2 regions of the Streptomyces sp. NPDC004752 genome follow, and region 2 is predicted to be linked to the other one. Evidence: riboswitches for the same ligand, from Rfam matches in the RefSeq annotation. Region 2 holds a riboswitch; the other holds the start of a gene.
What was found. Region 2 has a riboswitch for glycine ahead of gcvP (aminomethyl-transferring glycine dehydrogenase). Riboswitches for the same ligand answer to the same signal wherever they lie in the genome.
Positions count from the first base shown of each region.

Region 1: it holds a riboswitch for glycine, as region 2 does, so the genes downstream of both, gcvT (glycine cleavage system aminomethyltransferase GcvT) here and gcvP (aminomethyl-transferring glycine dehydrogenase) in region 2, are expected to answer to the same signal.

Region 1 is NZ_JBSGBN010000013.1:78,598-85,814, forward strand. It holds gene ACWEKM_RS08095 (AAA family ATPase) at 1-452, opposite strand, end outside; glycine riboswitch at 629-726, shown strand; glycine riboswitch at 727-835, shown strand; gene gcvT (glycine cleavage system aminomethyltransferase GcvT) at 876-2,033, shown strand; gene gcvH (glycine cleavage system protein GcvH) at 2,168-2,545, shown strand; gene ACWEKM_RS08110 (serine hydroxymethyltransferase) at 2,561-3,823, shown strand; gene ACWEKM_RS08115 (L-serine ammonia-lyase) at 3,906-5,273, shown strand; gene ACWEKM_RS08120 (hypothetical protein) at 5,311-6,534, opposite strand; gene ACWEKM_RS08125 (hypothetical protein) at 6,696-7,037, opposite strand.
Region 2 is NZ_JBSGBN010000172.1:10,437-17,653, reverse strand. It holds gene ACWEKM_RS41670 (DNA polymerase IV) at 1-1,247, shown strand, start outside; gene ACWEKM_RS41665 (hypothetical protein) at 1,390-1,563, opposite strand; gene ACWEKM_RS41660 (PRC-barrel domain-containing protein) at 2,026-2,397, opposite strand; glycine riboswitch at 2,512-2,607, shown strand; gene gcvP (aminomethyl-transferring glycine dehydrogenase) at 2,785-5,670, shown strand; gene ACWEKM_RS41650 (TOBE domain-containing protein) at 5,864-6,283, opposite strand; gene ACWEKM_RS41645 (ABC transporter ATP-binding protein) at 6,361-7,217, opposite strand, start outside.

The DNA.
Region 1 (7,217 bases), on a different contig from region 2:
TGCAGGGTGCCGCCGCGGCGGCGGGCCTCGCGGGCCAGCCAGCCACGCACCCAGGACTGGGTGCCGCAGTCGTGCACCACGGCGCCCTCGCCGGTGCGCAGCGCGCGGCGCAGCGCGGCGTAGTGGGCGAGGCGGACCAGGGGGCGGTAGAGCGCGTAGGGCAGGAGGCGCGGGACACGGGCGTCCCAGCGGTCCCTGGTGTCCTGGGAGTCGATACGGATGCCGTCGACCGAGCGGTCCATCAGGGTCGACTTGCCGCTGCCGGGCAGGCCGGTGACCACGGCCAGGTCGTGTGGGCCGAAGAGGAGGGCGTGCGGGCTGCGGCCGGCCCGCGCGCGCAGGTCGCGGACCACCGGGGCCGGGCGGTCCGCGCGCTGCTCGACGGCGGGGGCGGCCCGCCGCCCAGGTAGTGCGAGGCCCGTGTTCGTGGCGTATGCCGTGGTCCTGTTCACCGTGATCGTCCTCCCCTTGGGTCCGGACATCCCCATCCCCGTCGAGTGTAAAGAGAAGGTAATGCGGAGTGCCTCACGGTGTCATGCGCGTTCTGCCACAGCCCGGTCACGGATCGGGCCTGCCGTGCGGCGGCGATGCGTGCAATGATGTGCCCGCCAACTGCATACCGGCCGTTTGAATCCGCGCGGGAGAGTTCCCAGCAGCCTCGCTGGGACGCCGAAGGAGCAAGTCCCTCCCTTGAATCTCTCAGGCCCCCGTTACCGCGCGGGCGAGGCACATCTGAAAAGCGGGCCGCCGTCCGGTGGCCCCACCCAAGGTGCAAGCCGTGATCACGCATGTGGTCAGGGCGAACCTCTCAGGTTCCGATGACAGATGGGGAGGACTCACCTCGCCTTCCCCACACCCTGGGAGACATCCGTCCGATGAGCAGTACCGCACTCCGTCATACCGCGCTGGACGCGCTGCACCGCTCGCTCGGTGCGACGATGACCGACTTCGCCGGCTGGGACATGCCCCTGCGCTACGGCTCCGAGCGCGAGGAGCATCTGGCCGTGCGCACCAAGGCCGGTCTCTTCGACCTCTCCCACATGGGCGAGATCGCGGTGACCGGTCCCGAGGCCGCCGCCCTGCTGGACTTCGCCCTGGTCGGGAACCTCACCTCGGTCGGTGTCGGCCGCGCCCGCTACACCATGATCTGCCGGGCCGACGGCGGCATCCTGGACGACCTGATCGTCTACCGGCTCGCCGAGCACGAGTACCTGGTCGTCGCGAACGCCGCCAACGCCCAGGTCGTGCTAGACGCGCTGGTGGAGCGCGGCGCCGGCTTCGATGCGGAGGTCCGCGACGACCGCGACGGCTACGCGCTGCTCGCCGTCCAGGGCCCCGAGTCCCTCGGCATCCTCGCGTCCCTGTCCCCCAAGGTCTCGACCGCGCTCGACCAGGAAGGTGCCCCCGACGCCGATCTGGCCGGCCTGAAGTACTACGCGGGCCTGCCCGGCACCGTCGCCGGCGTGCCCGCGCTGATCGCCCGCACCGGCTACACCGGCGAGGACGGCTTCGAACTGTTCGTGCGGCCCGAGCACGCCGTGGAGCTGTGGCAGGCGCTGACCGAGGCCGGCGCGGGCGTCGGCCTCGTCCCGTGCGGGCTGTCCTGCCGGGACACACTGCGTCTGGAGGCGGGCATGCCGCTGTACGGGCACGAGCTGTCGACCTCGCTCACGCCCTTCGACGCCGGGCTCGGCCGGGTGGTGAAGTTCGAGAAGGAGGGCGACTTCGTCGGGCGCGAGGCGCTGCTGGCGGCGGCCGCCCGCGCCGAGCGGAACCCGCCGCGCGTGCTGGTCGGCCTGGTCGCCGAGGGCCGCCGGGTGCCGCGCGCCGGGTACCCGGTCGTCGCGGACGGCACGGTGATCGGCGAGGTCACCTCCGGCGCCCCCTCGCCCACGCTGGGCCGGCCCATCGCCATGGCGTACGTCGACGCGGCGCACGCGGCGCCGGGCACGACGGGCGTCGGCGTGGACATCCGGGGCAGCCACGAGCCGTACGAGGTCGTGGCACTCCCCTTCTACCGGCGGCGGAAGTAGACACTGAACCCGCGGGGCAGGCGGCGGCCCCGCCCCCGCCCCCGCTGTGATGCCGGGCACACCACCCCGCGCACCTGCGCCTTCCGTCCTCCCCTCGTCATCAGCACTCCCTCGCGTACAGGAGAATTCAGGCCATGAGCAACCCCCAGCAGCTGCGCTACAGCAAGGAGCACGAGTGGCTGTCGGCCGCCGAGGACGGCGTCTCGACGGTCGGCATCACGGAGTTCGCGGCCAACGCGCTCGGCGATGTCGTCTACGCCCAGCTCCCGGAGGTCGGCTCCACCGTCACCGCGGGCGAGTCCTGCGGTGAGCTGGAGTCGACCAAGTCGGTGTCCGATCTGTACTCCCCCGTCACCGGCGAGGTCACCGAGATCAACGAGGACGTCGTGGACGACCCGTCGCTGGTCAACTCGGCCCCCTTCGAGGGCGGCTGGCTGTTCCGGGTACGTGTCGCCGCGGAGCCGGCCGAGCTGCTCTCGGCCGACGAGTACGTCGCCTTCACCGCCGGCTGAGGAGTCGAGGACCCCATGTCGTTCATGAACACCCCGCTGCACGAGCTGGACCCGGACGTGGCCGCCGCGGTCGACGCCGAGCTGCACCGTCAGCAGTCCACCCTGGAAATGATCGCCTCCGAGAACTTCGCGCCGCTCGCGGTCATGGAGGCGCAGGGCTCGGTGCTCACCAACAAGTACGCCGAGGGCTACCCGGGCCGCCGCTACTACGGCGGCTGCGAGCACGTCGACGTGACCGAGCAGATCGCCGTCGACCGGGTCAAGGAGCTGTTCGGCGCCGAGTACGCCAATGTGCAGCCCCACTCGGGCGCCTCCGCCAACCAGGCCGCACTGTTCGCGCTGGCCCAGCCCGGCGACACCATCCTCGGCCTGGACCTCGCCCACGGCGGCCATCTGACCCACGGAATGCGGCTGAACTTCTCCGGCAAGCAGTTCGACGTGGTCGCGTACCACGTGGACGAGGCCGGTCTTGTCGACATGGCCGAGGTCGAGCGGCTGGCCAAGGAGCACCGCCCCAAGGTGATCATCGCGGGCTGGTCTGCCTACCCGCGGCAGCTGGACTTCGCGGAGTTCCGCCGGATCGCCGACGAGGTCGAGGCGTATCTGTGGGTCGACATGGCCCACTTCGCGGGTCTGGTCGCCGCCGGTCTGCACCCCAACCCGGTGGAGTACGCCGATGTCGTCACCTCCACCACCCACAAGACGCTCGGCGGCCCGCGCGGCGGCATCATCCTCGCGAAGAAGGACTTCGCGAAGAAGCTGAACTCGTCCGTGTTCCCCGGCTTCCAGGGCGGCCCCCTGGAGCATGTGATCGCCGCGAAGGCGGTCTCCTTCAAGGTCGCGGCGTCACCGGAGTTCAAGGAGCGCCAGCAGCGTACGGTCGAGGGCGCCCGGATCCTCGCCGAGCGGCTGACCGCGCCGGATGCCCGCGAGGCCGGTGTGAACGTGCTGTCCGGCGGCACCGATGTGCATCTGATCCTGGTGGACCTGCGCGCCTCGGAGCTGGACGGTCAGCAGGCCGAGGACCGGCTGCACGAGGTCGGCATCACGGTCAACCGCAATGCCGTCCCGAACGACCCGCGCCCGCCGATGGTCACCTCGGGCCTGCGTATCGGCACCCCCGCGCTGGCCACCCGCGGCTTCGGGGCCGAGGACTTCGCCGAGGTCGCGGACGTCATCGCCGAGACGCTGAAGCCGTCGTACGACGCGTCCGCCCTGAAGGCGCGGGTGCGGGCGCTGGCCGCCAAGCACCCGCTCTACCCCGGCCTGGGCCAGTAGTTCCGCCCCGGGACGGGGTGCCGCGCACCCGCGTCGCCGAGCGCGGCGCCCCGTCCCGCACCATCCCTTTGGAGGAGGCACCGTGGCCATTTCGGTGTTCGACCTGTTCTCGATCGGCATCGGCCCGTCCAGCTCCCACACGGTCGGCCCGATGCGCGCGGCGCGCATGTTCGCCCGCCGGCTGCGCAACGAGGGCCTGCTCGGCTCCGTGGCGTCGGTCCGTGCCGAGCTGTACGGCTCCCTCGGCGCGACGGGCCACGGCCATGGCACGCCGAAGGCCGTGCTGCTCGGCCTGGAGGGCGCCTCCCCCCGGACGGTGCACGTGGAGGGCGCCGACCAACGGGTGGCGGACATCCGGGAGTCGGGCCGACTGCTGCTCCTCGGCGAGCACGAGATCGCCCTCGACGCCGACGCGGACCTGGTCCTGCACCGGCGCAAGGCCCTGCCGTACCACGCCAACGGCATGACCCTCGGGGCGTACGACGCCGAGGGCGCCGAGGTGCTGACCAAGACGTACTACTCGGTGGGCGGCGGCTTCGTCGTCGACGAGGACGCGGTCGGCGCGGACCGGATCAAGCTCGACGACACGGTGCTCAAGTACCCCTTCCGCACGGGCGACGAGCTGCTGCGCCTGACCCGCGGGACCGGACTGTCGATCTCCTCGCTGATGCTGGAGAACGAGCGCGCCTGGCGCACCGAGGAGGAGATCCGGGCGGGCCTGCTGGAGATCTGGCGGGTGATGCGGGAGTGCGTGGCGCACGGCCTGTCCCGCGAGGGCATCCTGCCGGGCGGCCTGAAGGTACGGCGCAGGGCCGCCGTGTCGGCCCGCCAGCTGCGCGCCGAGGGCGAACCGCTCGCCCGCGCGATGGAGTGGATCACGCTCTACGCGATGGCGGTGAACGAGGAGAACGCGGCCGGCGGGCGGGTGGTGACCGCCCCGACGAACGGCGCGGCCGGCATCATCCCGGCGGTCCTGCACTACTACCTCGACTTCGTGCCCGGCGCCGACGAGGACGGCGTGGTCCGTTTCCTGCTCGCGGCCGGCGCGATCGGCATGCTGTTCAAGGAGAACGCATCCATCTCCGGCGCCGAGGTCGGCTGCCAGGGCGAGGTCGGCTCCGCCTGTTCCATGGCGGCGGGCGCCCTCGCGGAGGTGCTGGGCGGCAGCCCCGAACAGGTCGAGAACGCCGCCGAGATCGGCATGGAGCACAACCTCGGCCTCACCTGCGACCCGGTCGGCGGCCTGGTCCAGATCCCCTGCATCGAACGCAACGGCATGGCCGCCGTCAAGGCCGTCACCGCGGCCCGCATGGCCATGCGCGGCGACGGCTCCCACAAGGTCTCCCTCGACAAGGTCATCAAGACCATGAGAGACACGGGCGCGGACATGTCCGTCAAGTACAAGGAGACGGCCCGCGGCGGGCTCGCGGTGAACATCATCGAGTGCTGAGGGGGCGGCGGCTGGTCGCTCTGCCCTTCAGGTGTCCTCAGCCGATCGGATTGTCGAACTCTCCGTCCCCCGTGCTGCATTCGGGAGCCGCAGCAACAGTGGAGGATCCCTGAACCTGGGTGGCCGTGATGTGGCTGCCGTGAATGTAGCGCCCGGATTCGGACGTGTCTGTCGCATCGGGGTTGCAGCCGAGATGCTGGAACTGGTCGGTGGATCCGGTGACGGTCAGGTTGTAGCCGTGGGGGTGGCCGCGGTCCGTGCGCAGGGTGACCGAGGCTGTCAGTCGGGCGTTGGCGGGAACGCGGAGGTGGATCCAGTTGATGCGATCGCTGGAGTCCGAGGTCCACTCCCGGCCGCTGTTCACATCCCGCAAGGTCAGCGTGTAGTCGTTCGGCTGGACCTTCTTGTCCCACTGAGCCGGCTCCATGCCGGTCGGTGTCACCACGGCCGTCAACCACTGGCTGTCCTGCTGGATGCCCTCCAGTTTCGCCGGGGAGGTAAATGTGTAGTCGTCGGGCGCGCCAGTCCGGCCGCCGTCCTGCGGTGTGTCGACGACCATGAACGAGGTGTCGTCGGCCTTGTCCCCGGTCTCGCCGTTCAGCAGCTGGGCCTGCCGCTTGGTGTACTTCTCGAACAGCCCGTAGGGACGAGTCCCGCCCTTGCGCGCGGCTCCCTCCTTCACGCGGGTCACATTCCCGTCGCACAGGTAGTTGCCGTCGTTGTCGGGCGGGCAGGTGAAGTTCACGGCGTCGAGGGGGCCGAGGGGACCCAGCGGCCCCACGGGCCCGAGGGGACCCAGCGGCCCGTTGGGTGCGAAGACGCCGCCGGCCTTCAGCTGGACGCCGCACGGGTAGTAGTTGGTCGGAGGGCTGTACGCGCTCCAGTTGTAGGCGGCCAACGGGCCCACGGGTCCCAGCGCGCCGTTCGGACCGAGGGGATCACTCAGGCTCGGCAGCTGCGGCCAGGGAAAGACCGGGTCGAGGTCCTGCCCGAGGGGACCCAGGTCGCTCAGCGGCCCCCAGGAGCCGATCGGCCCGAAGTAGCCGAGTGGGCCGTCGGCCTCATTCATCTCCTGGCATCGTTCCCGGCCGTCGTCGATCTGCCACGGGAGACGGCCGTACGGCTGGCCCGCGAGGGAGAACGGCCCGACATCGCTGAAGTCGCTCCCGAGTGCTTCGACACTGCTCGCGGTGACGTACAGCTCGTCCTGCAGCGGCTCGGCCGCCGCCCAACCAGCCTGGCCGCCGGAAGTAAGGGACACTCCCGCCGCTAAGGCCGCTAATCGCAGCCCCCATCGCGCTCGTCCGCCATGCCCCGAGGCGCTCGCGTGCCCCGTCCCTCGCGTCAGTTCCTCAGTCATGCGATCACTCCTTGTGAGTTGTGCCCGGAGTTCCGCCCCGGACCCTGAACACAACCTATGGATCAACGGTGCTCCGGCGCGAAGGCCAGGTGTTTGCCCGGGGCGAATTGGGCCATGTCGGCCGCGGCCATGGTCACCTCCGCAACCATCCTGTTCACCCCCGGGGAAGTGTCCAGCAGGTCCAGCACCAGGCGGAACGAGACCGACGCTTCCTCAATGCGAGCCGTCAACCGATCGACAGCATTGGGCAGTTGATCACCTTGGTCGAGAAAGCGGCACGCCAGGAAGCCGTGGCGCTCACGGAAGTGGCCGGTCAGCGTCGGGCTCGGCCCGGGGACCTTGTTACGCAGACGGCGCTTGGCCAGGTCGGCCAGGATTCGCGGGTCGCGTTGGCCGCCGATCAACGCCTTTGCCTGGCGCGTGCCCGGCCGGATCGCCCGTGCGACCGGAGACGACCGCAGACAGCTCGATGGCGCGATCGGCCGCGGACAGCCGCGGTCGGCCGCGTCGTCACCGGCTCGGTGACGCGCGGCGAGGTGGGCGGTGCCGGGTCAGCCGTACCACCGGCGCCTCCGGCGCGGTCG
Region 2 (7,217 bases):
AGGCACGGGCCTTCGGGGTCCGCTCGGCGATGCCCATGGCCCAAGCGCGCCGACTGGCCCCCAACGCCGCCTGTCTCGTTCCGCGTTTCGGGCTGTACCGCTCGATCAGCGAGCAGGTGATGGCGCTGCTGCGGGAGCTGTCCCCGCTGGTGGAGCCGCTCAGCCTGGACGAGGCGTTCGTGGACCTGGAGGCCGGGGGGACGGCCTGGGACGAGGGGTCGGCGCGGCTGGCCGGGGTGAAGCTGCGCGCGGACATACGGGCCGTCACCGGGCTCACCGGCTCGGTGGGGCTCGCCGCCGCCAAGATGCTCGCGAAGATCGCCTCCGAGCAGGCCAAACCGAACGGCCTGGTGCTGATCGAACCGGGCACGGAGCGCGCGCTGCTCGGCCCCATGCCGGTGCGGACCCTGCCGGGGGTGGGGCCGGCCACCGGGGACCATCTGCGGCGGGCCGGGATCGCCACGGTCGAGGAGATCGCCGAGGCGGGCGAGGACGAGCTGGTGCGGCTGCTGGGCAAGGCCCATGGGCACTCGTTGTACGCGATGGCGCTGGCACACGACGAGCGGCCCGTGGTGGCCGAACGGGAGACCAAGTCGGTGTCCGTCGAGGACACGTACGACGTGGACATCCACGATCGGGTCCGGGTCGGCCTGGAGGTGCAGCGGCTGGCCGACCGGTGCGTGCGGCGGCTGCGCGGGGCGGGGCTGTCGGGGCGGACCATCGTGCTGAAGGTGCGGCGGTACGACTTCTCCACGCTGACCCGATCGGAGACGCTGCGGGGACCGACGGACGATCCCGCAGTGGTGCGGGAGGCGGCGGCCCGACTGCTGGACTCGGTGGATACGACGGGCGGGGTGCGACTGCTCGGGGTGGGCGTCTCCGGCCTCGCCGACTACACGCAGGAGGACCTGTTCGCGCAGGCGGCGGGGGAGCCGGCCGACGCGGCGCCGGAGGAGACCGTGACCGACCCCGTCGAGGAGCGGCCGACGGCCGCCGAGCGGCAGTGGCCCGCGGGGCACGACGTGCGGCACACCGAGCTCGGGCACGGCTGGGTACAGGGCAGCGGTCTGGGGCGGGTGACGGTGCGATTCGAGACCCCGGGATCGGAACCGGGGCGGGTGCGGACGTTCCGGGTCGACGATCCCGGTCTGGAGCCGGCGGATCCGCTGCCGCTGGTGCCTGGGGAAGCGGAGGGGGGTGGAGGAAGACCGGGGGTGGGACCGGCCGGGGTGCGAGGGAACGGCTGATGCGGGGTTCCTGGCCGTAGGCGTGACCGGTCGCCTTCTGGACTGGATGAGCAGGTCGGACAGGAGGTAGTCGGTGTTGGAGTAGCGCCATCCGGTCCCGGGAGGGAAGTAGGCCGCGTGGGCCGGGTCGTCGGCTATTCGGCTATGGGGACGAGTCCGGTATGGGGACGAGTCCGGCGGGAGTCCTGGTGTGCCGGCGGCCGGCCAGCAGCCGGCGCTGCAGGGCGGCGGGGGCAGCGGGATCCTCCAGAGCCCCGGGGCGGGGCGGAGTGCCGATGGCCGGGCCGCCGGGGTGCTGGGTGTGTTCGAGGCCCATCCTTGGCGCTGTCTGGCCTCTGCGGTCTCCGGCCTGCCGTCTGCCGTATCGGGGGCTGGGGCCGTCGGACTGCGGGCTGTGGTGGGTGTGCCTTCACTGCGTGCGCCGGGCGGGTCTGGCGCTGTCGTTGCGGGGCGGCCAGGCGTCGGCCCTTCGCCCGGGAGTGAGCCGGGGGGAAGGGCCGTGGGTGAACGGCACAGCGACGACCGGCGCGCCCTGCCGTCGGCGCGCCCCCGGCGGCCTCGGCGTCCAGACGGGCGGAGGCGTTGCATATGCGGGGCAGCCGGGGCGGGGGATCCGGGGGCCGGACGCGGCTGCGGCCGAGTCGGTGCGAGTGAGGAAGTGGGGGTGCTTCGGTGTGACCGGTTGAACGGTTGAAGTGCGAGGGGATGAAAGGGGCGTGTGCACAAACGGGTGGGGGCGTTGGGCCGTACAGGGGTGGGGTGGGTGCCGACGGGGGCGTCAGGGTTCGTCCCGGCCCGCCAGCTTGCCGAAGTCGTGGTCGGGGTGTGGGGGCTGTGCGGCCACGTCCAGGCCGTAGTGGTGGTAGAGCTGGAGTTCCTGATCGGGGGAGAGATGGCGGCCCACGCCGAAGTCGGGGGCGTCCTTGATGAGGGCGCGGTCGAAGGGGACATGCAGGGTGCCCTCGATCAACTCGCTCGGCTCAAGGGGGACGAAGGCGTCCCTGGAGAACAGGCCGGTCCGTATGGCCGCCCACTCCGGCACTCCCGTGGCATCGTCGAGATAGACCTCGTCGATGGTGCCGATCTTGGTGCCGTTGCGGTCGAACGCCTTGCGGCCGATCAGGTTGCGCGGATCGATGTCGGTCTGCACGGGCCCTCCTCAAGGTCGCAAATCATTCGTAAGCACTACAAAAGAGCAGATTCGAGGAGGCGGCCACTCGAAGCCCTCGCCGTTGACCTCGCTGGTACGCTGACAAGCGGCTGCTGATCCCGTGCGGGAGAGTCCTCCGGACATCGTCGGAGGCGCCGAAGGAGCAAATCCTCCCCGGAATCTCTCAGGCTCACGTACCGCACGGACGAGGTCACTCTGGAAAGCAGGGCGGGTGTCGACGGCCCCCGCTCTCACCGACGGGGAAAGCCGCGCACCCTCGGGTGACGCGGTGAAGCTCTCAGGTCGAGATGACAGAGGGGGAGGCCGTCGGGGTGCCCGCGCCGGGGCGCCCCTCGAAGGTCGCGTCAGACCAGGAGGCCCCCGCACATGACCGCCCCTCGCACTCCGCTCTCCGAGCTCGAACAGGGCACCCCCTTCGAGCAGCGGCATATCGGGCCCGACCAGGAGGCGCGGGCCAAGATGCTCGCGCAGGTCGGCTACGGCTCGCTCGACGAGCTGACCGCTGCCGCCGTACCGGATGTGATCAAGAACGCCGACGGGCTCGACCTGCCGGGCGCGCGTACCGAGGCAGAGGTGCTCGCCGAACTGCGCTCCCTCGCCGACCGTAACCAGGTCCTCGGTTCGATGATCGGGCTCGGCTACTACGGCACCTTCACGCCGCCCGTGATCCTGCGCAACGTCATGGAGAACCCGGCCTGGTACACGGCCTACACGCCCTACCAGCCGGAGATCTCACAGGGGCGGCTCGAAGCCCTGCTGAACTTCCAGACCATGGTCGCCGACCTCACCGGACTGCCCACCTCCGGTGCCTCCCTCCTCGACGAGGGCACGGCCGCGGCCGAGGCGATGGCCCTGTGCCGGCGCATGGGCAAGAACAAGAAGGGCCTCTTCCTGGTCGACGCGGACACGCTGCCGCAGACCATCGCCGTGATCCGGACCCGTGCCGAACCGACCGGCGTGGAGGTCGTCGTCGCCGACCTCAGCGAGGGCATCCCGGCCGAGATCGCCGGGCGGGAGATCAACGGCGTACTGATCCAGTATCCCGGTGCCTCCGGAGCCGTGCGCGCCATCGAGCCGGTCGTGGAGCGAGCCCATGAACTCGGCGCGCTCGTCATCGTCGCCGCCGATCTGCTCGCCCTGACGCTGCTGAAGTCGCCGGGCGAGCTGGGTGCGGACATCGCCGTCGGCACGACCCAGCGCTTCGGCGTGCCCATGGGCTTCGGCGGGCCGCACGCCGGCTACCTGGCCGTGCGCGAGAAGTTCGCGCGCAGCCTGCCGGGCCGCCTCGTCGGCGTCTCCGTCGACGCCGACGGGCACAAGGCATACCGGCTCGCCCTGCAGACCCGTGAGCAGCACATCCGGCGTGAGAAGGCCACCAGCAACATCTGCACCGCGCAGGTGCTGCTCGCGGTGATGGCCGGCATGTACGCCGTCCACCACGGTCCCGAGGGGCTGCGGACCATCGCACAGCGCACCCACCGGTACGCCGCGATCCTCGCGGCGGGTCTGGTCGGCGGCGGGTTCGAGACCGTGCACGGCGCGTACTTCGACACGCTGACGGTCCGGGCAGAGGGCCGCGCCGCGCAGATCGTGGCCGCCGCGCGCGAGCACGGCGTCAACCTGCGCCTGGTCGACAGCGACCATGTCTCGATCGCCTGCGACGAGACGACCACCCGGGACCGCCTCGGCGCCGTGTGGTCCGCCTTCGGCGTGCGGGGCGACGTCGGGGCGCTGGACGCGGTCACCGAGGACACGCTTCCGAAGGCGCTGCTGCGCACCGACGCGTTCCTCATCCACCCCGTCTTCCACCAGCACCGCTCCGAGACCGCGATGCTGCGCTACCTGCGCAGACTGGCCGACCGTGACTACGCGCTGGACCGCGGCATGATCCCGCTGGGCTCCTGCACGATGAAGCTCAACGCCACCACCGAGATGACGCCGGTGACCTGGCCCGAGTTCGGTCAGCTGCATCCCTTCGCGCCCGCCGGACAGGCGCAGGGCTATCTCACGCTGATCCGCGAGCTGGAGGAGCGGCTTGCCGAGATCACCGGGTACGACAGGGTCTCGCTCCAGCCCAACGCGGGTTCGCAGGGTGAGTTGGCCGGTCTGCTGGCCGTGCGGGGCTACCACCGCGCCAACGGCGACGAGCGTCGCGTCGTGTGCCTCATCCCGTCCTCCGCGCACGGCACCAACGCCGCGAGCGCCGTGATGGCCGGCCTGAAGGTCGTCGTCGTGCAGACCGCCGAGGACGGCGAGATCGACAGTGCGGATCTGCGGGCGAAGATCGAGCAGCACCGCGACGAGCTGGCCGTGTTGATGATCACCTACCCGTCCACGCACGGCGTGTTCGAGGAGCACGTCGCCGACATCTGCGCCCAGGTCCATGAGGCGGGCGGCCAGGTGTACGTGGACGGCGCCAACCTCAACGCGCTGGTCGGGCTCGCCAAGCCGGGCCACTTCGGCGGTGACGTCTCGCACCTCAACCTGCACAAGACGTTCTGCATCCCGCACGGCGGCGGCGGTCCCGGAGTGGGTCCGGTGGGCGTGCGCTCGCACCTGGCGCCGTACCTGCCGAACCACCCGCTGCAGCCCGCCGCCGGTCCGGAGACGGGCGTCGGACCCCTCTCGGCCGCGCCGTGGGGCTCCGCGGGGATCCTGCCCATCTCGTGGGCGTACGTCCGGCTGATGGGCGGCGAGGGGCTGAAGCGGGCCACACAGGTGGCCGTGCTGTCCGCCAACTACATCGCCAAGCGCCTGGAGCCCCACTACCCGGTCCTCTACACCGGTCCCGGCGGCCTGGTCGCGCACGAGTGCATCATCGATCTGCGCCCGCTGACCAAGGCGACCGGTGTGAGCGTGGACGACGTGGCCAAGCGGCTGATCGACTACGGCTTCCACGCGCCGACGATGTCGTTCCCGGTGGCTGGCACGCTGATGATCGAGCCGACCGAGTCGGAGGACCTGACCGAGCTGGACCGGTTCTGCGAGGCGATGATCGCGATCCGCGCGGAGATCGAGAAGGTCGGCTCCGGCGCGTGGCCCGCCGACGACAACCCGCTGCGCAACGCCCCGCACACCGCGGCGGCGCTCGGCGGCGAGTGGGCGCACCCCTACAGCCGTCAGGAGGCGCTCTTCCCGGCCGGTGTCTCGGCCGCCGACAAGTACTGGCCTCCGGTCCGCCGGATCGACCAGGCATTCGGCGACCGGAACCTGGTCTGCTCCTGCCCGCCGCTGGACGCGTACGAGGACTAGCCGAGCGAACGTGTGAAGGCTCCCGCCCGAGGCCCGGGCGGGAGCCCTCACATATGCCCGTCGCAAACCGACCGCACCGGCGAGGGCAGCAAGCCGTCGGCATCGGCCACGGCGGCAACCGGACCCACTGGCCACGGCGGCAGGCCGACCGTATCGCCACGGCGGCAGGCCGACCGCATCGGCCAGGGCGTGCTCAGGCTGTTGCCAGTGACACCTCGGTCGACTTGATCAGTGCGAAGACGGAGGAGCCCGCCGACAGACCCAGGTCGGTGACGGATTCACTGGTGATGGCCGAGGTCAGCGCGCCGCCCTCGACCGCGATCTTCACGGAGGCCATCGCGCCGCCGACGGCGATGCCGGTGACCGTACCGGGCAGCTGATTGCGGATCGAGACGCGTTCGACCGGCGCGGTGGCCAGGGCCACCTCCGTCGACTTCACCAGGGCGCGCACGGCGGAGCCCGTGGCCAGGCCGAGGTCCTCGGCCGCCTCCAGGGTGATCGCGGCGGTCAGGTCCTGACCGCCGGTGAGGCGGACCTTCACCGTGGCCATCGCCTCCCCCGGGGTGACGGCGGTGACGGTGCCGGGGAGCTGGTTGCGGATGCTCAGGCTCATGGGAACGCCTCGCAGGATGTGGGGGATTGTGGGGTTAAGGGTTTTTGGCGGTCCCCACCGTAGCCGCAGTCGGTGGATCAGGCCGGGTAGGCGTGGGTCTGGGTCGCCTTGACCGTCGCCCAGACCGGTGCGCCCGGGTGCAGGTCCAGCTCCGCGGCGGCGACCGTGGTGAGGTCGGCAGCGAGGGGAAGTTCGCCGGTCAGGGCGGCGCGGATCTGGTCGCCGTGGGTCTCCAGGCCGGCCACCTCGCAGCGCCACAGGTTGCGGGCGCTGGAGCCGGTGGGGCGGTCCCGGTGGAGGGTGACGGCGCTCGGCGGGAAGGCCACGAAGACCGGACCCGACAGGTCCTCGGTCGTGGTGATGGCCGCCCCGCCGTCCAGCCGTACCGTGTGCCCCTCGGCCCGGCCCTGGTAGAGGTTGAGGCCGACCAGCTGTGCGATGTAGTCCGTGCGCGGACGGCGGGCGATGTCGGTGGGGGAGCCCTCCTGGACCACGCGGCCGTGCTCGACCACGACGAGCCGGTCGGCCAGCACCATGGCGTCCAGTGGGTCATGCGTCACCAGGACGGCGACCGCCTCGAACTCGGCGAGGTGGCGGCGCAGTCGGGCCCGTACCTCCAGCCGGGTGCGGGCGTCGAGGGCGGCCAGCGGCTCGTCGAGGAGCAGCAGGCGGGGGCTGGTGACCAGGGCTCGGGCCAGGGCGACCCGCTGGGCCTGGCCGCCGGAGAGACAGCGGGGCCTGGCGCCCGCGTGTTCGGCGAGGCCCATCCGGTCCAGCCAGGCGGCGGCGAGGGCCCGGGCCTCGGCCTTGGTCGCGCCCTGGCAGCGGGGGCCGAAGGCCACGTTGTCCAGGGCGGACAGGTGCGGGAAGAGCAGGTAGTCCTGGAAGACGACGCCGACGGGACGTGACTCCGGGGCCGTGCGGTCGAGGGCGG